Regions from separate parts of the Rossellomorea sp. y25 genome, predicted to be linked through region 2. Evidence: predicted binding sites of a transcription regulator. Region 2 holds the regulator's gene; each other region holds the start of a gene.
What was found. The regulator CtsR, encoded in region 2, represses protease genes until heat stress. The targets are predictions, from matches to a motif close to ATGGTCAATAAAGGTCAAACA.
Positions count from the first base shown of each region.

Region 1: the regulator CtsR is predicted to act here: its motif matches at 2,031-2,051, upstream of clpP (ATP-dependent Clp endopeptidase proteolytic subunit ClpP).
Region 3: the regulator CtsR is predicted to act here: its motif matches at 2,586-2,606, upstream of AAEM60_RS06535 (ATP-dependent Clp protease ATP-binding subunit).

Region 1 covers NZ_CP145886.1:3,949,523-3,956,206, reverse strand. The annotation lists gene AAEM60_RS19935 (ATP-binding protein) at 1-1,314, shown strand, start outside; gene clpP (ATP-dependent Clp endopeptidase proteolytic subunit ClpP) at 1,362-1,958, opposite strand; tRNA gene AAEM60_RS19925 (tRNA-Arg) at 2,539-2,610, shown strand; gene rpoN (RNA polymerase factor sigma-54) at 2,862-4,202, shown strand; gene AAEM60_RS19915 (glutaredoxin family protein) at 4,336-4,581, shown strand; gene AAEM60_RS19910 (sugar-binding transcriptional regulator) at 4,731-5,750, shown strand; gene gap (type I glyceraldehyde-3-phosphate dehydrogenase) at 5,805-6,684, shown strand, end outside.
Region 2 covers NZ_CP145886.1:107,059-113,742, reverse strand. The annotation lists gene clpC (ATP-dependent protease ATP-binding subunit ClpC) at 1-1,112, opposite strand, end outside; gene AAEM60_RS00585 (protein arginine kinase) at 1,114-2,196, opposite strand; gene AAEM60_RS00580 (UvrB/UvrC motif-containing protein) at 2,193-2,741, opposite strand; gene AAEM60_RS00575 (CtsR family transcriptional regulator) at 2,761-3,222, opposite strand; rRNA gene rrf (5S ribosomal RNA) at 3,682-3,798, opposite strand; rRNA gene AAEM60_RS00565 (23S ribosomal RNA) at 3,903-6,684, opposite strand, start outside.
Region 3 covers NZ_CP145886.1:1,329,060-1,335,743, forward strand. The annotation lists gene AAEM60_RS06525 (DUF4004 family protein) at 1-78, opposite strand, end outside; gene AAEM60_RS06530 (catalase) at 298-2,349, shown strand; gene AAEM60_RS06535 (ATP-dependent Clp protease ATP-binding subunit) at 2,739-4,868, shown strand; gene AAEM60_RS06540 (CBO0543 family protein) at 5,007-5,519, opposite strand; gene AAEM60_RS06545 (Cof-type HAD-IIB family hydrolase) at 5,636-6,409, opposite strand; gene AAEM60_RS06550 (ABC transporter ATP-binding protein) at 6,531-6,684, shown strand, end outside.

The DNA.
Region 1 (6,684 bases), 790 kb from region 2:
AAAGAAAAACTGGATGAATATTATGAGACCATCGTGAAGGAAGGGAAGACAGGTAAACATCTTCTTACCTATCATCTGGTGGACAGTAAAGAAGTCTTCCAGGTATACTCCGAATCTCTTTATCGAGGGCAGGAGCAGGTCGGCACCATATTCGTCCACCGGAATATCACAAAAGAATTCGAAGTCGATCAAATGAAATCAGAATTCGTCAGTACGGTCAGTCATGAGCTTCGCACCCCGCTGTCGAGCGTGCTTGGCTTTACGGAACTTATGCTGACGAAGGAGTTAAAACCGGAAAGAACAAAGAAATACTTAACGACGATTTATCAAGAAGCAAAGCGGCTGACGTCCCTCATCAACGATTTCCTTGACGTCCAGCGCATGGAGTCGGGACGCCAAACCTTCGAGAGGCGATTTGAGGATGTTGTCCCGATCATTCAGCATGTGATCGATACCCAAAAGGTCAATGCCCCCCATCACTTCTTTAATATCGCAAGGGAGACGGATTGTACGATCGTCCTGGGAGATCGGGATAAGTTGTCCCAGGCATTCACCAATCTGGTCAGCAATGCCATCAAGTATTCACCTGATGGGGGTACCATAACGATCTATTTACGGGAAGAAGAGGATAGTATTCTCATAGATATCAGGGATGAAGGTCTCGGCATACCAAGTGACTCGATTCCAAACTTATTCACCAAATTTTATCGTGTCGACAATTCTGACCGCAGAAGAATCGGTGGCACGGGATTAGGACTTACGATCGTAAAAGAAATCATCGAGATCCATGACGGGGAAATCACTGTGTCATCAGAGGAGGGGAAAGGAAGCGTGTTTACCATCCGCTTACCTCTCGTGACCATCGAAACCTTCAAAGAGGATGAACACTGCGGGGATGGGATGAAAATTATCGTCATTGAAGACGATATCAATCTTGCTTCCTTACTGAAAGCGGAGCTATCCGACAGTGGTTTCAAGGTGCAGCACACTCCGTCAGGAAATGATGCCTTGAAAGAAATGCAGGAATCGAAGCCTGATGCCGTTGTCCTCGATATTATGCTCGAAGGCAGCATGTCGGGATGGGATGTACTTGAAAAAATCAAATCGGACCAAAATTTTGCACAAGTACCGATTATTATATCTTCCGCATTAGATGAAAAAGAAAAAGGACTCACGCTCGGAGCCAATGATTATTTAGTCAAACCATATCACCCTAGTAAGCTATCCAAAACGATCTTACATCTCCTCTTGAAAAAAGGGATGAATGGTGAGGTTTTAGTACCGATTAAGGAGAAAACGTTTGAAATAGAGTAAAATAAAAACCCCCTCACGGCTCAATTCCGTGAGGGGGTTTCATTCTCTTACTTATTATTCATATCGTTACGAGTGATGATGCGATCGATCAATCCATATTCAAGCGCTCTTTCCGCTGTCATGAAGTTATCGCGATCAGTATCTTTTGAAATCACTTCCAATGGTTGACCAGTGCGATCAGCCAGGATTTGATTCAGTTTTTCACGAAGGAATAGAATACGCTTCGCTGCAATTTCAATTTCCGTTGCTTGACCTTGTGCTCCACCAAGTGGTTGGTGAATCATTACTTCAGCGTTTGGAAGGGCTAAGCGCTTACCTTTAGCACCAGCTGCAAGAAGGAACGCACCCATTGAAGCGGCCATACCTATACAGATCGTTTGTACATCAGGCTTAATGTACTGGATCGTATCGTAAATTGCCATACCTGCCGTAATGCTTCCACCAGGAGAATTTATGTAGATTGAGATATCCTTCTCCGGGTTTTCAGATTCAAGGAAAAGAAGTTGTGCTACAATGGAGTTTGCCACATTGTCATCAATGCCGCTTCCAAGCATGATTACACGGTCTTTCAATAAACGTGAATAAATGTCATACGCACGTTCACCGCGGTTTGTTTGTTCAATTACTGTAGGAATTAAATTCATCCTCGTTCCTCCTTAGAAATCCTTTTTATTTTTCTGAATTACTTATTCACTTTGTACTGTAATCATACACCCATGGTCAATAAAGGTCAAACTAAACGCTTCCTTTATTCCCCTGTATGTAAATCCTTTCTACATCATACCCACTCATTCCTTTTTTAAACGGGGGTGATGTGGTAAGTTTGTTGTTATTTAAGTTAGTAGAAGGTCAATTTCAGTGAATTATGTATCTACCTTCTAAAACAGTATAGAGTGAATCATAGACCGTTCCTTTCCGCTACAGGCACTTGCTTTCCGCGGGGCGTGAGTTGAGCCTCCTCGGGCTTTGCCCTGTGGGGTCTCAACTTTCCCGCTATTCCCGCAGGAGTCAAGTGCCTTCCGCTTCAATACACTCTGTGGTTCTTTAATAAGATAGATAAAGAGTACAGGAGATCTTGAAGAGTTAACTAATTACAAAGAACTTCCCACTGCAATTCTTAAAGGATATTAATAGATAATCTAAAAAAGACATAAACGAGAATATCTATTGCAAACAAGCATTTTCTGGCTTATAATATGTATTCGTGACGGTCATTCATTTCATGCCCTCGTGGTGCAACGGATAGCACGTAAGATTCCGGTTCTTAAAATGGGGGTTCGATTCCCTCCGAGGGCGTACTTTAATCCAGAGAGTTCCTGTGTTTGTAGAGAGACATTACAAGCACAGGAACTCTTTTGCGTTGTAGCTAATTAATAGAGCTAATTGGACAGGGACCTTTATATAAAGTTTAATAGTAGCCTCGGTTCTCCTCACATTTTCCCACTCGTTCCTTCATATTTATAGTACAAACCCACCAACTACCAACGAATTCCCATTAACGAACAGCCAATTTTATTGTAGAATAGACAAATGGGAGGTTAGTAATCATGAATTTGAAAGCAGGACTTTTTCAAAATCAACAATTAAAACTTCAAATGACGCAGCAGCTTTCTCAAGCCATCACCATCCTCCAATATTCTACGATGGAACTGAATGCTTATTTAGAAGCTAAGCAATTAGAGAATCCCCTTATACAATTAGAACCGCCTAAACTAGACCCCCTCCATCAACGAGAACCTTATACTTATAAACGAAATGCCGGCAATCACGAAAATACGGTGGATTGGTATGAATATGTATCCGTGCCAAAGAGGACTCTTGCGGATGCGCTATCTGTTCAATTAAATTTGAAATCGCTTACTTCTTTGGATAGAAAGGTAATGGAAGAATTAATATACAGCTTGGATGACAATGGGTATTTGAGAGTAGACGAAGAATCCTTCATTCAAAAACATGGTTTGGAAATGGCTCGACTAGAAGACTATATTAATAAGCTTCAGGAATTAGAACCGGCCGGGATAGGAGCGAGATCCCTGAAGGAGTGCATATCCCTTCAGCTGCAACGGAAATCCAATGTTCCCCCTCTGGTTACGATGATTGTCGATAACCATTTTCAAGCTTTTGCAGAAAAGAAGTGGAAGGCAATCGCCAATGATCTTGCCGTTGAGCTAAAAGACATCCAGCAGGCGGCTGATTATATCCAGCATTGCAATCCGAGACCCGGCTCAAAATATTCCCAGCATATCGCTGAATACATTATTCCTGAGCTGGTCGTAAAAGTGATCGATGGTCATACAGTGGCTGTATCGTTATATGATGGTACAACCGTAAACGTCACATATAATGAAGAATATACAGATTTCCTAAAGCATCACCCGGATAAGGAAGTCCAGTCCTATCTTCAGGAAAAGGAGCAAGACTTCGAGTGGCTATTGCAAAGTTTAAGACAGCGAAAGCAAACGATCCTGAAAGTAGGGAAGATGCTGGCTGAAAAGCAAAAAGCATTCTTCTTAAAAGGTCCATCCGCGATCCATCCTCTGACGTTAAAGCAAGTGGCCAATGAAATCGATGTTCATGAATCCACCATTAGCCGGGCTGTAAAAGGAAAGTATATGCAAACACCTTATGGGATCTTCGAGTTGAAGTACTTCTTTACCTCGGCGATCAAATCGGTCAAGCTCGAGGATTCAGAAGTAGCTTCTGCCAGGGCGGTGAAAAATGAGCTGCAAAGGCTGATTGATGAAGAAGATAAGAAAAAGCCTCTATCAGACCAGAAAATTGTCAATCTACTATTGGATAAAGGCTATGATGTTTCAAGAAGGACGATTGCCAAATACCGTGATCAATTAGGGATCACTTCTTCGACGATGAGGAAGAGGTACGAATAGAATCTTGGACTAGTGAGTGTACCAGGTACTCAATGGTTAATTTGTACCTGGTACACCGAAGCCATTTTGTACCAGGTACAAGGCCAACAAACGAAACGACGTTTCCTACAATTAAACAAAGCGAGGCAACAACATGAAACAAGTCATTTTTTACACACGCACACGATGCGGACTTTGCGAAGACGCAAAAATCACCCTGAAACTCCTTCAGGATGAGATGGGCTTTTCCATTGAAGAAAAGGACATCGATAAAAGCGATGTCCTCACAGAACGTTTCGGACTGATGATCCCGGTCGTGGAACTGGACGGGGAAATCCTTCAGTATGGGCAAATTGATTATTTTACGCTCAGCAAGCGTTTACATGAGAAAACCCGATAGTTTCTAGTTGAATTACGATTCATACCCTGATAAAATAAAATTTGAAAGCAGGGATGAATTTTTTTTAGAGGTAGTGGGACATAATATGTCTATGTGGGACCTTTAAAGTCCAACGCAACCACGCACTTCATTTGAAGGAGCTTTTATCTATGGAATCTTTAATTGACATACAAAAGCGATTATTACCTGACCTGCTTGAAGTTATGCAAAAAAGGCATCAAATTCTACGGTCCATCCGTTTCATGCAGCCTGTCGGACGCAGAAGTCTTGCCCAGAATATGGGGCTGACAGAACGCGTTCTAAGAAGCGAAGTGGAGTTCCTGAACAATCAAGATCTCATTGATATCAAAACCTCTGGCATGATCATGACGGAGGAAGGTATCCAGCTTTTAGAGAACCTTGAAAGCATGATGAGAGAGATTTCAGGAATCAACGTTATGGAACAGGAATTAAAATCTTTACTAAATCTTCATGAAATTGTAATCGTTCCTGGGAATAGTGATGAGTCTCCTTGGGTAAAAGAAGAATTAGGGCGTGCATCAGCTTCTAGTATGAAACGTCGCCTGAAAGGAAATACTATCATCGCTGTGACTGGAGGTTCGACGATGGCAGCCGTAGCAGAAAGGCTGACACCTGATTTCTCTGACGATACCTTGTTTGTTCCTGCTCGGGGTGGAATCGGAGAAGACGTTAAAAACCAGGCTAACACCATATGTGCCAAGATGGCTGAGCACACAGGAACGCGACATCGTGTTTTATATGTGCCGGATCAGGTTAGTAAAGAAGTATACAAATCCTTCTTGAAAGAACCGATGATCAAAGAGGTTTTGAATTTGATCAAATCGGCTAACATGGTTCTCCATGGGATTGGAGATGCTATCACAATGGCTGAAAGACGGAAGACCACTGAAGAGGATTTTGAGAAAATCACAGATGGTCATGCTGTCGGGGAGGCATTTGGTTATTATTTTAACGAATCGGGTGAAGTGGTACATAAGGTGCCAACGATCGGCCTGCAATTAGAAGATTTAAGTCACATCGAAAACGTCATCGCCGTCGCCGGCGGAAGCTCGAAGGCGAAAGCGATTCGGGCGTATATGAAGAGTGCTCCGTATAAAACCGTGCTTATCACGGATGAGGGAGCCGCAAGAGAGCTTTTAAAAGGGTAAGCCCTTTTGAAATATAAAAAATCATCCTTAACTATCTAAAGGAGGAAATTATTCATGGCAACAAAAATTGGTATTAACGGATTTGGACGTATTGGACGTAATGTATTCCGTGCAGCACTTAAAAATAATGACGTAGAGGTAGTAGCGGTTAATGACTTAACTGATGCAAACATGCTTGCTCACCTTTTACAATATGATACAGTTCACGGAACTCTTCAAGAGAAAGTAACTGTTGATGGTGACTACCTTGTAGTCGGCGGTAAAAAAGTAAAAGTATTAGCTGAGCGCGATCCTGCTCAACTTGGTTGGGGAGATCTTGGTGTAGATATCGTTGTTGAATCTACTGGACGTTTCACAAAGCGTGCTGACGCTGCGAAACATATCGAAGCTGGTGCGAAGAAAGTCATCATTTCTGCTCCTGCATCTGATGAAGATATCACAGTGGTTATGGGTGTTAACGAAGACAAGTATGACGCGGCTAGCCACGATGTTATCTCTAACGCATCTTGTACAACAAACTGCTTAGCGCCATTCGCTAAAGTTCTTAACGATAAATTCGGAATCAAGCGTGGAATGATGACGACCATCCACTCTTACACAAACGACCAACAAATCTTAGACTTACCACATAAAGATTACCGTCGTGCTCGTGCAGCTGCTGAGAACATGATTCCAACAACTACAGGTGCTGCGAAAGCTGTATCTCTAGTACTTCCTGAGCTTAAAGGGAAACTGAACGGTGGAGCGGTTCGTGTTCCAACTCCAAACGTTTCTCTAGTAGACTTAGTTGCTGAACTGGATAAAAACGTAACAGCTGAAGATGTGAATGCTGCGCTTAAAGAAGCGGCTGAAGGCGATCTTAAAGGAATCCTTGCGTACAGCGAAGAGCCTTTAGTATCAACTGATTACAACGGTAGCCCGGCTTCTTCTACAA
Region 2 (6,684 bases):
ATCGCTTCATCTGTGATCGATACGCGGTGATGGGCTTCATAACGATCGCGTAAGCCCTTGAGAATCTGAATAGACTCTTCTGCCGTTGGCTCATTGACTTGAATTGGTTGGAAACGACGCTCCAGCGCAGCATCCTTTTCAATATATTTACGGTACTCATCTAATGTTGTCGCACCGATACATTGTAACTCTCCACGAGCAAGAGATGGTTTTAAAATGTTCGATGCATCGATGGCGCCTTCAGCTCCGCCTGCTCCGATTAACGTATGAAGCTCATCGATGAACAGGATGATATTACCTGCCTGACGAATTTCATCCATTACTTTCTTTAATCGATCCTCGAATTCACCGCGGTATTTCGTACCGGCTACCACTGTACCCATATCCAGGGTCATTACGCGTTTATCCCGAAGGATTTCAGGCACTTCATTTGCAATGATCTGTTGTGCAAGGCCCTCGGCAATCGCTGTCTTACCTACACCAGGCTCACCGATTAACACCGGGTTATTCTTCGTACGGCGACTTAAAACTTCAATGACACGCTGAATTTCTTTGCTTCGTCCGATAACCGGATCTAAGCTTCCTTCACGGGCGATTGCCGTTAAGTCCCGGGCTAAGCTATCAAGGGTAGGCGTATTGGCATTGGCATTGCCCGCGCCCTGGTGGTTGCTTGAGTCATTACTTCCTAGTAACTGCAATACTTGCTGTCTTGCTTTATTTAAGCTGACACCAAGATTTCCGAGTACACGAGCGGCTACTCCTTCACCTTCACGAATTAACCCTAATAAAATATGTTCTGTTCCTACATATGAGTGTCCCAGTTTACGAGCCTCATCCATAGAAAGCTCAATCACTTTCTTCGCTCTGGGTGTATAATGAATCGTTTGAGATTTCTCGGTTCCTTTCCCGATCAACCCCTCCACTTCTTTCTGAATCTTTTCAGGGCTCAGTCCCAACGCCGTAAGTGCTTTAGCGGCAATTCCTTCACCCTCGCGGACAAGTCCCAATAAAATATGTTCAGTACCAATATTACTGTGCGCCAAACGAATCGCTTCTTCTTGAGCTAACGCTAATACCTTTTGTGCTCTTTCTGTAAATCGACCAAACATCATATTATTTTTCCTCCTCACATGTATCCTTATCTAACTTAATTCGCTCTCGAATCAAAGAAGACCTTCTTATATCTCTTTCATTTGGTCTCAATGGACCTCCAGAATATTGTTGTAAAAATCCCGGTTGGGTTAAAATCATTAGTTCATTCAATATATTCTTAGATATGACTTTGATGTATCCTAAATCAATCCCAAGCCTGACATCCGATAAACACTTAGCTGCTTCCTTGGACTCAATAATTCGACTGTGCTCCAACACACCAAGTGAACGAAAGATCCTATCTTCTAATTGTATGTTAGACGTTTTAACTAATGCGTCCCTTGCCGATTGTTCTTTATCGATGATCTGTTTCACAACACTTAACAAATCTTCCACAATATCTTCCTCTGACTTACCGAGTGTCGTCTGATTCGAAATCTGGAAGATGTTTCCCAACGCCTCGCTGCCTTCTCCATAAATCCCTCTTACCACCAGACCTAATTGGTTAATGGCAGGAATGATACGATTTAACTGCTGGGTCAGGACCAGACCAGGCAAGTGCATCATGACAGAAGCTCTAAGCCCCGTTCCTACATTGGTAGGACAAGTCGTTAAATATCCATGTTTCTCATCAAAAGCAAAATCAAATTCGCTTTCAAACCAATCATCAATCTGATTCGCTCTCTGTAAAGCTTCCTTCAATTGTAAACCTGGATATAAACACTGTATTCGAATATGATCCTCTTCGTTTACCATTATGCTAATATCTTCTTCACTGGATAAAAGGACAGCCCCATAGTTCGTGTCCTCTGCCAAGTTAGGGCTAATAAGGTGTTTCTCCATCAATACCCTCTTTTGGAGTGGCTGAATCTCACTTGTAGGTAAAAATTCTAATTCACCTAATTTCTTCGGGTATAAAGAGAGCTTATCCTTCACGCGATCCACAATTTCTTTTGCTTCCTCAGAAGAATAAAGAGTAGAGAATCGAAAGTCTGTCAGGTTCCTCGCGAGGCGAACCCGTGAGCTGAGAACAATATCCGAATTCGGTCCCTCTTCATTCATCCAAGAACTAACAGCATTTTGTAAAAATCTCTCTAGACTCATCCTTTATCTCCTCCCTCTTTTTTAACATCTTTCTCCAGGGAGCGAATTTCGTCTCGTATCTCTGCTGCTTTTTCAAACTCTTCATCCGCAATCATCGTTTGCAGTTCTGACTTCAACTGCTGAATTTTTTTCTTCACATGAATGGCCCCGCCCATGCGTTCCGGAACCTTCCCGTGATGCTCCACATTTCCACTATGAACACGTTTTAATAGAGGAGTCAGCTCATCTTTGAACGTCTCATAACAATGAGCACACCCAAATCTTCCCACATTAATGAATTGCTGCAAGGTCATTTTACACTTTTCACACTGTAAAACCTCTGTCTTGGGTATTTCCGCTTCCTTTGCCTGCTTAAATGCAGGGGCTATATTAAGAAGACCTGCCAATAGATTGTTCACTGAGAAGCCGGAAGAAGAATCAAACATAAACATTTCACCCTTATCCTGAGCGCATTGCTCGCATAAATGAACCTCTGTCTTTTCCCCATTTATCACCTTGGTAAAATGAAGGGTTGCAGGTCTTTCATTACACTCTTGACAAATCATCCTACTCACCTCTCAAAACTTACTCGTACTTCAATGTATCCAGCATGGCCCTGAGCATTCTTCCCCTCAATACGTCCCGTTCAGGTAAATCGACCATGATCACCGAACGGTCCATTACGCTCAGCATGATCTTTGCTTCCCGTTCAGAGATAATATCCTCTTCTACTAATCGAAACACAATATCAGCTGCCGTATTCTGGCTGATCGTCTGAGTAATGAGTGCTACCAGCTGGTCAATTAGATGAACTTGATCGTGGGCCTTTACTTTCATAATTCTGATATAGCCCCCGCCACCTCGTTTACTCTCTACTACATACCCTCTTTCTATCGTGAACCGGGTATTGATCACATAATTAATTTGAGAAGGAACACATTGAAACTTATCAGCGATCTCGCTTCTTTTAATCTCGACTATCTCACTTTCACTCAGTTCTAAAACATTCTTTAAATAACGTTCAATGATGTCGGATATGTTCCTCATCAAACCTCCTCCTCATTTTGACTTTGACTATATTTGACTATAATTATACAACCGTGTTTTAAACTTTGCAATTATGAAGTTTGACCTTAGAAGTTTTCCTGTTTTAGGAAGGTTTTAAACGTGAAAATGTGAGTTTGTTGGATAGATTTTAGGAAATGGGGCATTGAGAGGGAGTGTTTTTTTATACGGGGAGGGCAGTGATAAGGGTCGGGAGTTGATTTTTGGAGAGGGGTGGAAGGATGGTCGACCTGTGATGTGATGGAATGGTGAATGGTCTATTGGTGTGATTGAGGAAGAGTGAAAGTTAGTAATTTGGATGGATTACTTACACTAAAAAGTTGGATTTATTGGGAATTAGTTTATCTTTTCAGCTGTATAGAGGAGTGATGTTCAATCCACAATCTCAAAAATTCAAACGACAAAAAAAGCAGCTCCTAAGAGCTACTCTTTTTCATATTTGCCTGGCGACGTCCTACTCTCACAGGGGGAGATCCCCCAACTACCATCGGCGCTGAAGAGCTTAACTTCCGTGTTCGGCATGGGAACGGGTGTGACCTCTTCGCCATTGTCACCAGACGAATTATTCAATTGAAGGATTGTTCCTTCAAAACTAGATAAAGAATTGATGTCAAGAAAGCCGAATACCGACCAATTGTTGTTCATTTAAAAAATGACTCTTTGTGGTTAAGTCCTCGATCGATTAGTATCAGTCAACTCCACATGTCGCCATGCTTCCATCTCTGACCTATCTACCTAGTCATCTTCTAGGGATCTTACTCACATACGTGATGGGAAATCTCATCTCGAGGGGGGCTTCATGCTTAGATGCTTTCAGCACTTATCCCTTCCGCACATAGCTACCCAGCGATGCCTTTGGCAAGACAACTGGTACACCAGCGGTGCGTCCATCCCGGTCCTCTCGTACTAAGGACAGCTCCTCTCAAATTTCCTGCGCCCACGACGGATAGGGACCGAACTGTCTCACGACGTTCTGAACCCAGCTCGCGTACCGCTTTAATGGGCGAACAGCCCAACCCTTGGGACCGACTACAGCCCCAGGATGCGATGAGCCGACATCGAGGTGCCAAACCTCCCCGTCGATGTGGACTCTTGGGGGAGATAAGCCTGTTATCCCCGGGGTAGCTTTTATCCGTTGAGCGATGGCCCTTCCATGCGGAACCACCGGATCACTAAGCCCGACTTTCGTCCCTGCTCGACTTGTAGGTCTCGCAGTCAAGCTCCCTTGTGCCTTTACACTCTGCGAATGATTTCCAACCATTCTGAGGGAACCTTTGGGCGCCTCCGTTACTCTTTAGGAGGCGACCGCCCCAGTCAAACTGCCCACCTGACACTGTCTCCCACCCCGATAAGGGGCGCGGGTTAGAATTTCAATACAGCCAGGGTAGTATCCCACCGATGCCTCCACCGAAGCTGGCGCTCCGGCTTCCAAGGCTCCTACCTATCCTGTACAAGCTGTACCAAAATTCAATATCAGGCTACAGTAAAGCTCCACGGGGTCTTTCCGTCCTGTCGCGGGTAACCTGCATCTTCACAGGTACTATAATTTCACCGAGTCTCTCGTTGAGACAGTGCCCAGATCGTTACGCCTTTCGTGCGGGTCGGAACTTACCCGACAAGGAATTTCGCTACCTTAGGACCGTTATAGTTACGGCCGCCGTTTACTGGGGCTTCGATTCGCACCTTCGCTTGCGCTAAGCACTCCTCTTAACCTTCCAGCACCGGGCAGGCGTCAGCCCCTATACTTCGCCTTACGGCTTCGCAGAGACCTGTGTTTTTGCTAAACAGTCGCCTGGGCCTATTCACTGCGGCTCTCTCGGGCTTGCACCCTACCAGAGCACCCCTTCTCCCGAAGTTACGGGGTCATTTTGCCGAGTTCCTTAACGAGAGTTCTCTCGCTCACCTTAGGATTCTCTCCTCGCCTACCTGTGTCGGTTTGCGGTACGGGCACCTTTTTCCTCGCTAGAGGCTTTTCTTGGCAGTGTGGAATCAGGAACTTCGCTACTATAATTCGCTCGCTATCACAGCTCAGCCTTCACGATGATGGGATTTGCCTCATCATCAGCCTAACTGCTTAGACGCACATATCCAGCAGTGCGCTTACCCTATCCTCCTGCGTCCCCCCATTGCTCAAACGGAAAAGAGGTGGTACAGGAATATCAACCTGTTGTCCATCGTCTACGCCTATCGGCCTCGACTTAGGTCCCGACTAACCCTGAGCGGACGAGCCTTCCTCAGGAAACCTTAGGCATTCGGTGGATGGGATTCTCACCCATCTTTCGCTACTCATACCGGCATTCTCACTTCTAAGCACTCCACCAGTCCTTACGGTCTAGCTTCGCAGTCCTTAGAACGCTCTCCTACCACTGACACCTAGAGGTGTCAATCCACAGCTTCGGTGATACGTTTAGCCCCGGTACATTTTCGGCGCAGAGTCACTCGACCAGTGAGCTATTACGCACTCTTTAAATGGTGGCTGCTTCTAAGCCAACATCCTGGTTGTCTAAGCAACTCCACATCCTTTTCCACTTAACGTATACTTTGGGACCTTAGCTGGTGGTCTGGGCTGTTTCCCTTTCGACTACGGATCTTATCACTCGCAGTCTGACTCCCATGGATAAGTCTTTGGCATTCGGAGTTTGTCTGAATTCGGTAACCCGATGAGGGCCCCTAGTCCAAACAGTGCTCTACCTCCAAGACTCTTACACATGAGGCTAGCCCTAAAGCTATTTCGGAGAGAACCAGCTATCTCCAAGTTCGATTGGAATTTCTCCGCTACCCACACCTCATCCCCGCACTTTTCAACGTGCGTGGGTTCGGACCTCCATTCAGTGTTACCTGAACTTCATCCTGGACATGGGTAGATCACCTGGTTTCGGGTCTACGACCACATACTCATTCGCCCTATTCAGACTCGCTTTCGCTGCGGCTCCGTCTCATCGACTTAACCTTGCATGGGATCGTAACTCGCCGGTTCATTCTACAAAAGGCACGCCATCACCCGTTAACGGGCTCTGACTACTTGTAGGCACACGGTTTCAGGTTCTATTTCACTCCCCTTCCGGGGTGCTTTTCACCTTTCCCTCACGGTACTGGTTCACTATCGGTCACTAGGGAGTATTTAGCCTTGGGAGATGGTCCTCCCAGCTTCCGACGGGATTTCACGTGTCCCGCCGTACTCAGGATCCACTCAAGAGGGAATGAAGTTTCAACTACAGGGTTGTTACCTTCTTTGACGAGCCTTTCCAGACTTCTTCGTCTACTTCATTCCTTTGTAACTCCGTATAGAGTGTCCTACAACCCCAAGAGGCAAGCCTCTTGGTTTGGGCTACATCCCGTTTCGCTCGCCGCTACTCAGGGAATCGCAATTGCTTTCTCTTCCTCCAGGTACTTAGATGTTTCAGTTCCCTGGGTCTGCCTTCCATACTCTATGTATTCAAGTAA
Region 3 (6,684 bases), 1.2 Mb from region 2:
CTTCCAACGGTAAAGCTGGCCATACGAAATTCCGGTCAGTTCCAATACTTCCTTCTTAGATATAAGATCTGCCTCCAATGAGGGATCACCTCTTCTCTGTAACAAAACATTGTTACGTTACTTGATGATTAGTTTAACAGAACAATGTTACGTTAGTAAAGATGAATTTGTAAAATTTTCAAAAAACATCTCACTCCAAACTATCCAATAAATGTTTAATTATGAGCATCTAGGGTACAAAACAAACAGAAATGTTTTACATAGTAAACATTAATAACCGTTGAGAGGGATGAAAGAATGGGAGACGATCGCCGTACGAAAGTGAATGAGAAAAGCAAGGATGAACAGCTTGAACAGTATCGCGTAGAAGACGAAGGTAAGCATCTTACAACCAATCAAGGATTGAAGGTATCAGAAGATGAATTTTCCTTGAAAGCGGGAGAACGCGGACCTACCTTAATGGAGGATTTCCACTTCCGTGAGAAGATGACTCACTTTGACCATGAGCGTATACCGGAGAGGATTGTCCATGCCCGGGGTTTTGCGGCACACGGAGAGTTCGAACTCTATGATTCCATGAAAGAATATACACGAGCTAAATTTCTTCAGGACACATCAACGAAAACCCCTGTCTTTGTTCGTTTTTCCACTGTGGCGGGATCTAAGGGGTCCGCAGAAACTGTGCGTGATGCACGTGGATTTGCTACGAAATTTTATACGGAAGAAGGCAATTATGATCTTGTAGGAAACAATATTCCTGTGTTCTTTATTCAAGATGCGATTAAATTCCCGGATCTTGTTCATGCTCTTAAACCGGAACCACATAATGAAATGCCTCAAGCAGCTTCTGCCCACGATACATTCTGGGATTTTGTAGCGAATAACCAGGAGTCCGCTCACATGGTCATGTGGGCAATGTCCGATCGGGCAATTCCACGCAGTCTCCGTATGATGGAAGGATTCGGTGTCCATACATTCCGACTGGTGAACGCTTCGGGGAAGGCCCATTTTGTGAAGTTCCACTGGAAGCCTGTATTGGGAACTCACTCTCTCGTTTGGGATGAGGCTCAGAAGATCAACGGGAAAGACCCGGATTTCCACCGCCGTGATTTGTATGAATCCATCGAAAATGGAGATTATCCAGAGTACGAGCTGGGAATTCAGCTCATTAAGGAAGAAGATGAGTTTAACTTTGACTTTGATGTTCTTGATCCTACCAAGCTATGGCCTGAAGAAGAAGTTCCTGTGAAAATCGTTGGGAAAATGACCTTGAATCGCAATGTAGACAATGTATTTGCAGAAACAGAGCAAGCGGCTTTCCATCCAGGATCCGTTGTTCCCGGAATTGATTTCTCTAATGATCCTTTACTACAAGGACGCTTATTCTCCTATACTGATACACAATTGATCCGACTCGGTGGACCTAACTTCCATGAGCTTCCGATTAACCGACCGGTGTGCCCATTCCATAATAATCAGCGTGATGGATATGGCCGTCAAACGATTAACAAGGGTCAGGTGAGCTACCATAACAACTCACTTGCTAAAAATACACCAGCCCCTGCGAGTCAGGAAGAAGGAGGCTACACTCATTACCAGGAGAAGATGGAAGGGCGTAAAGTCCGGGCAAGAAGTGAAAGCTTCAAAGATCACTTCTCACAGGCTACTCTTTTCTGGAACAGCATGAGTGAGCCCGAGAAGGAGCATATCATCCAAGCCTTCAGTTTCGAGCTTGGAAAAGTGAAGAGCAAATCGGTTCAACAGCAGGTAGTCGACATGTTTGCCAATGTAAGCCTGGATCTGGCAAAAGGCTTTGCAGAAGCGATAAGCGCGAAAGTTCCTAGCAGAGAAGGTTCAAAAGTAACCAAATCCTCTCCAGCCTTAAGCCAGGAAAATACGATCAAGAAACCTGCTACCCGTAAAGTAGGGGTCATCGTAGGAAACGGCTTTAAAGGGGAAGAGGTGAAAATGGTTCTATCGGCACTTAAAGAGGATGGCATCCAGCCGGAGATCATCAGTGACAAGCTGGGGATGAGAAAAGGGGATGACGGTACGGAGCTTGAAGTGGACCATACCTTCTTAACAGGGGAATCTGTATTGTTTGATAGCCTTTATGTAGTAGGTGGAGAGGATGTAGATAAAAAGTTCTCTCAAGATACGACCTACTTTGTCAAAGAAGCGTATTCTCACTTCAAACCGATCGGTGCTACGCATCAGGGCACCAACTGGCTGGAAGAAGCAGGTGTCAGCGGCTCAGGTGTGGTAACTGGGGAAGACATGAAGTCATTTGCGAAAGAATTCACAGTAGCCATCTCAGCACATCGTCATTGGGATCGCGAATTAGTATAAGATTTAATAGGCAGCAAGTGGAGTAATTCTCTCTCTACTAGTTGAGAAGTGCTAGATCTGATCATTCAGGTCTGGCATTTTTTATATAATGAAAAACCAAGCCAGTGTAAGTCAATTCCCACTTTTGCATCGTCCAAGTCAATCACTTGATTCACTTCGTTGCACCTACTATACTCTGCAATCAACAGGCCAATCAGCCACTGAAAATGAAAAAATTCCCATAAGCAAAAATCTTGAAAGTCAAAAAAGGTCAAAGTATACTATGTTTGTAAGGTCAAAGAAAGTCAAAGTCGAACTCAGCTTAAACGAATACTAAACACACTGACCTTATCCATAATACAATCTACAAAACTATTTATATAAAACACTACTGCAGGAGGTAATGTTTAATGAAATGCCAAGTATGTCAACACAATCAAGCAACAGTTGAAGTGTATAAGCAAGTGAATGGTCATAAGTCCAGTATGAAGATGTGTTCAACTTGCTTTCAAAAGCAGCAAACGCCTTCTGGAATACATGGAGGATTTCCGTTTGATGAGTTGTTCAAAGGGATGAGCATGGGTGGAAACCAAAATCATGGCTTCCACAATCAGCAATCATCTCCTCAAACCCAAGGCGGAAATGGAGGAAATGGCGTTCTCGATCAGTTTGGACGCAATGTGACAGGAGCAGCCAAAGCTGGTTTGATTGACCCGGTTATCGGAAGGGACAAAGAAGTGGATCGCGTCATTGAAATTTTAAATCGCCGTAATAAGAATAACCCTGTACTCATCGGTGAGCCCGGCGTGGGTAAAACAGCTATCGCTGAAGGGTTGGCCCTTAAAATTGTAGAAGGTGATGTACCATCCAAGTTATTAAATAAAGAAGTGTATGTAATGGATGTTGCTTCACTAACTGCCGGTACAGGGGTTCGCGGTTCTTTTGAAGAACGTTTAAAAGCCATCATCAGCGAACTTCAGAATAGAAAGAACGTGATGTTATTTATTGATGAGATTCATCAATTAGTTGGGGCGGGTTCCGCAGAAGGCTCCATGGACGCAGGAAACATTCTAAAACCTGCTTTAGCCCGGGGTGAACTGCAAGTAATCGGGGCTACGACATTGAAGGAGTACCGCCAAATTGAAAAAGACGCAGCACTCGAGCGTCGTTTCCAGCCGGTCTTGGTCAATGAGCCGACAACTGAAGAAGCTATTGAGATCCTTAGAGGATTAAAAGATAAATATGAAAACTATCATGGAGTCAAGTTTACAGACGAGGCCATTGAGGCTTGTGTGAAACTATCCCATCGATATATTCAGGATCGATTCTTACCGGATAAGGCCATTGATTTAATGGATGAAGCAGGTTCTAAAGTCAATCTGCAGTCAGAGGGTAAAGACAAGACTGCCATCCTAAAAAAATTGAACGATGTAAGAGAGAAGAAGGATCTGGCAACAAAAGAAGAGAACTATGAACAAGCTGCCATCCTTCGCGATCAAGAAGCAGAATTAGAAAGACAAATTAGTGAAGGTGGGTCAGACTCTAAAGCATTTGTAGAAAGAGAACTGATTCAGACGATCGTTGAATCGAAAACGGGTATTCCTGTTGGGAAGCTGCAAAGTGATGATCGAAAACGAATGAAAGCACTGGAAGAAAACCTGGCGGGTAAAGTAATCGGACAGGAAGAAGCAGTGAGAAAAGTAGCGAAAGCGATCCGCCGCAGCCGTGCAGGATTGAAGGCGAAGCATCGTCCAATTGGTACTTTCCTCTTTGTAGGACCAACAGGTGTAGGTAAAACAGAATTAACGAAAACACTGGCAGAAGAGTTATTCGGCTCTAAAGATTCCATGCTTCGATTAGATATGAGTGAGTTTATGGAGAAACACTCAGTATCTAAACTGATCGGTTCACCTCCAGGCTATGTAGGTCATGAGGAGTCAGGTCAATTGACTGAAAAGGTAAGAAGGAACCCTTATTCAATCATTCTCCTGGATGAAATTGAGAAAGCACATCCGGATGTTCAGCATATGTTCCTGCAAATTCTTGAAGATGGACGTCTCACCGACAGTCAAGGTAGAACGGTCAGCTTTAAAGAGACTGTGATCATCATGACAAGTAACGCAGGTGTGACGGACAAGAAGGAAGCAGTGGTCGGTTTTAACACAGGCGGCACAGATGCGATTAAAGAAACGAATATTCTGCAATCACTCGGTGCCTACTTTAAGCCGGAGTTCCTGAACCGTTTTGACAGCATCATTGAATTTGAATCTCTTGACAAAGGAGAGCTTCTTCAAATTCTTGACCTTATGCTTGACGAGTTGAAGGTTGAACTAAAAGAGCAGGGGATTACTGTCACCATCGACGAAGATGCGAAGAGTAAACTCGTTGAACTGGGATATCATCCTGAATTCGGTGCACGCCCATTACGTCGTGTGATCCAGGAAAGAGTGGAAGATAAAATCGCTGACTTACTTCTTGATGAAGATGGCATAACCAACGTAGTCATTTCACTTGAAAACGATGAGATCATCGTCAAATAAGAAAAGAAGCATCCTTTTGGGTGCTTCTTTTTCTATTCTTTCCTCTTCAAAAAAGTGATATAAACTGCCATAGCTAAATAAACTCCTAAAACTAAGACAATAAATACAGGGGTCGAAAAGGAAGTCATAAAAACACCCTCACTTTAGATCTTGTAAAGACGGATGGAAAACGAGTAATAAAATCGCGATTATAGGTACGGAAATAATGATGGCAAGTAACGGTCTTTTATGGTGCAATCCTAAGATTGTAAACATGATGACATTAAAAAGTGCAGACCATCCTAAATTCCAGCCATTTTCATAAAGGAACAGTCCTTTTTTATGAAAAAGGTATTCCAATAACGTGAAGTAAGCAATCCAGCAGGCAAGATACAGCCATTTCTTTTTTCTATATGGAAAATAACGAAGAAAGATCATGATGACGACAGGAATGATAAAAAAAGTGAAAACGAGATCAATAAACGTATGATTAAGCCAATCGACCGTCACAGCTTTATATTCCCAAAGTGTATGGTTATAAAAGAGCACGTTATAGGAGAGATTGCAAATAATATAATATTGAACCGTTGGATAATACTCCCTCCAGCGTTTCCAATCAACAAAAAGCTTGGCGAAAATAAGATAAACAACCACTACCAGAATTAGATACATATTGAGTACAATCCTTGTTTTTGTTACTCAGTATGGACTTATCGGAGGTGGAATAGACCTTCTGAATAGATAAAGTGCCTGATTCTCATTGAATCAGGCACTTTAATAGGGTTGTTTTATTCCTTTTCTGCCAGTACTCTATCAATCGCCTGGGCAACACCATGATCTGTATGGAGGCCAGTGACCCAGTCAGCGGCTTCCTTCACGGCTTCCTGTGCGTTCCCCATCGCCACTCCGAATCCGGCTTCACGAATCATGGCTATATCATTCATACTGTCCCCGACCGCCATGACTTGATCCATGGAAAGGTCCAGCCATTTGCAGACCTTGACCAAAGCTGCGGCCTTATTGACCCCTGCAGGATTGATTTCAATATTCGTCGGCGAAGAATTGGTGATTTCCAGTGCTTCATTTTTCATCAGCTCGTCCATCATGACTTTGCGGACGTCATCATCCTGAATATCGAATCCAAACTTCAGCCAGTTATAGGTATCGATTTCCTGATCAAAAGGCTTATTCGTATTGAATAGTCCTTGGGAAGTGGAAGACCAGAAGTATACATCATGCTCTTCTTTTAATTTCCAAAGCTGTTTCACAAGATCAAGATCAAGTGGGATACTGTCTACTAGATTGTATTCATGATCGTAAATTTCCCCGCCATTTACAGTCACCAGATAAGATGAACGGCCAAGCTCATCTGAAATATCCCGGCATGTGAAAAGGGAGCGGCCAGTACTTAATACCACATGAATCCCTTTCTCCTTCGCACGCTGAATGGCTTGTGCGTTTTCAGGAGATACTTCTCCTTCATGATTGACCAGTGTTCCATCCATATCCAGGGCAATTAATTTAATATCCATTATACCTATCACGTCCTTTAATTCATTCATCTCCAGTGTAATATAATTGGAGCAAATCTTCTAGGGAGCCGACTTAGTGAAGGTATTATTTCCTAAGTACTGTACTTCATATTACAATAGAAAAGAGTATCTATTTGAGAGGGAGAGAACAATGGAGTCTACATATGAAAAGGGTAAGTGGAAGCAGCTTATTACTTTAATAAAGGAAACCGATCCACCGAAAACCCTGTTTGGCATTTCTTTATTCTTGAGCCTACTTACAACGATTGCGGGACTTGCTATACCTTTATTAACAAGTAAGTTGA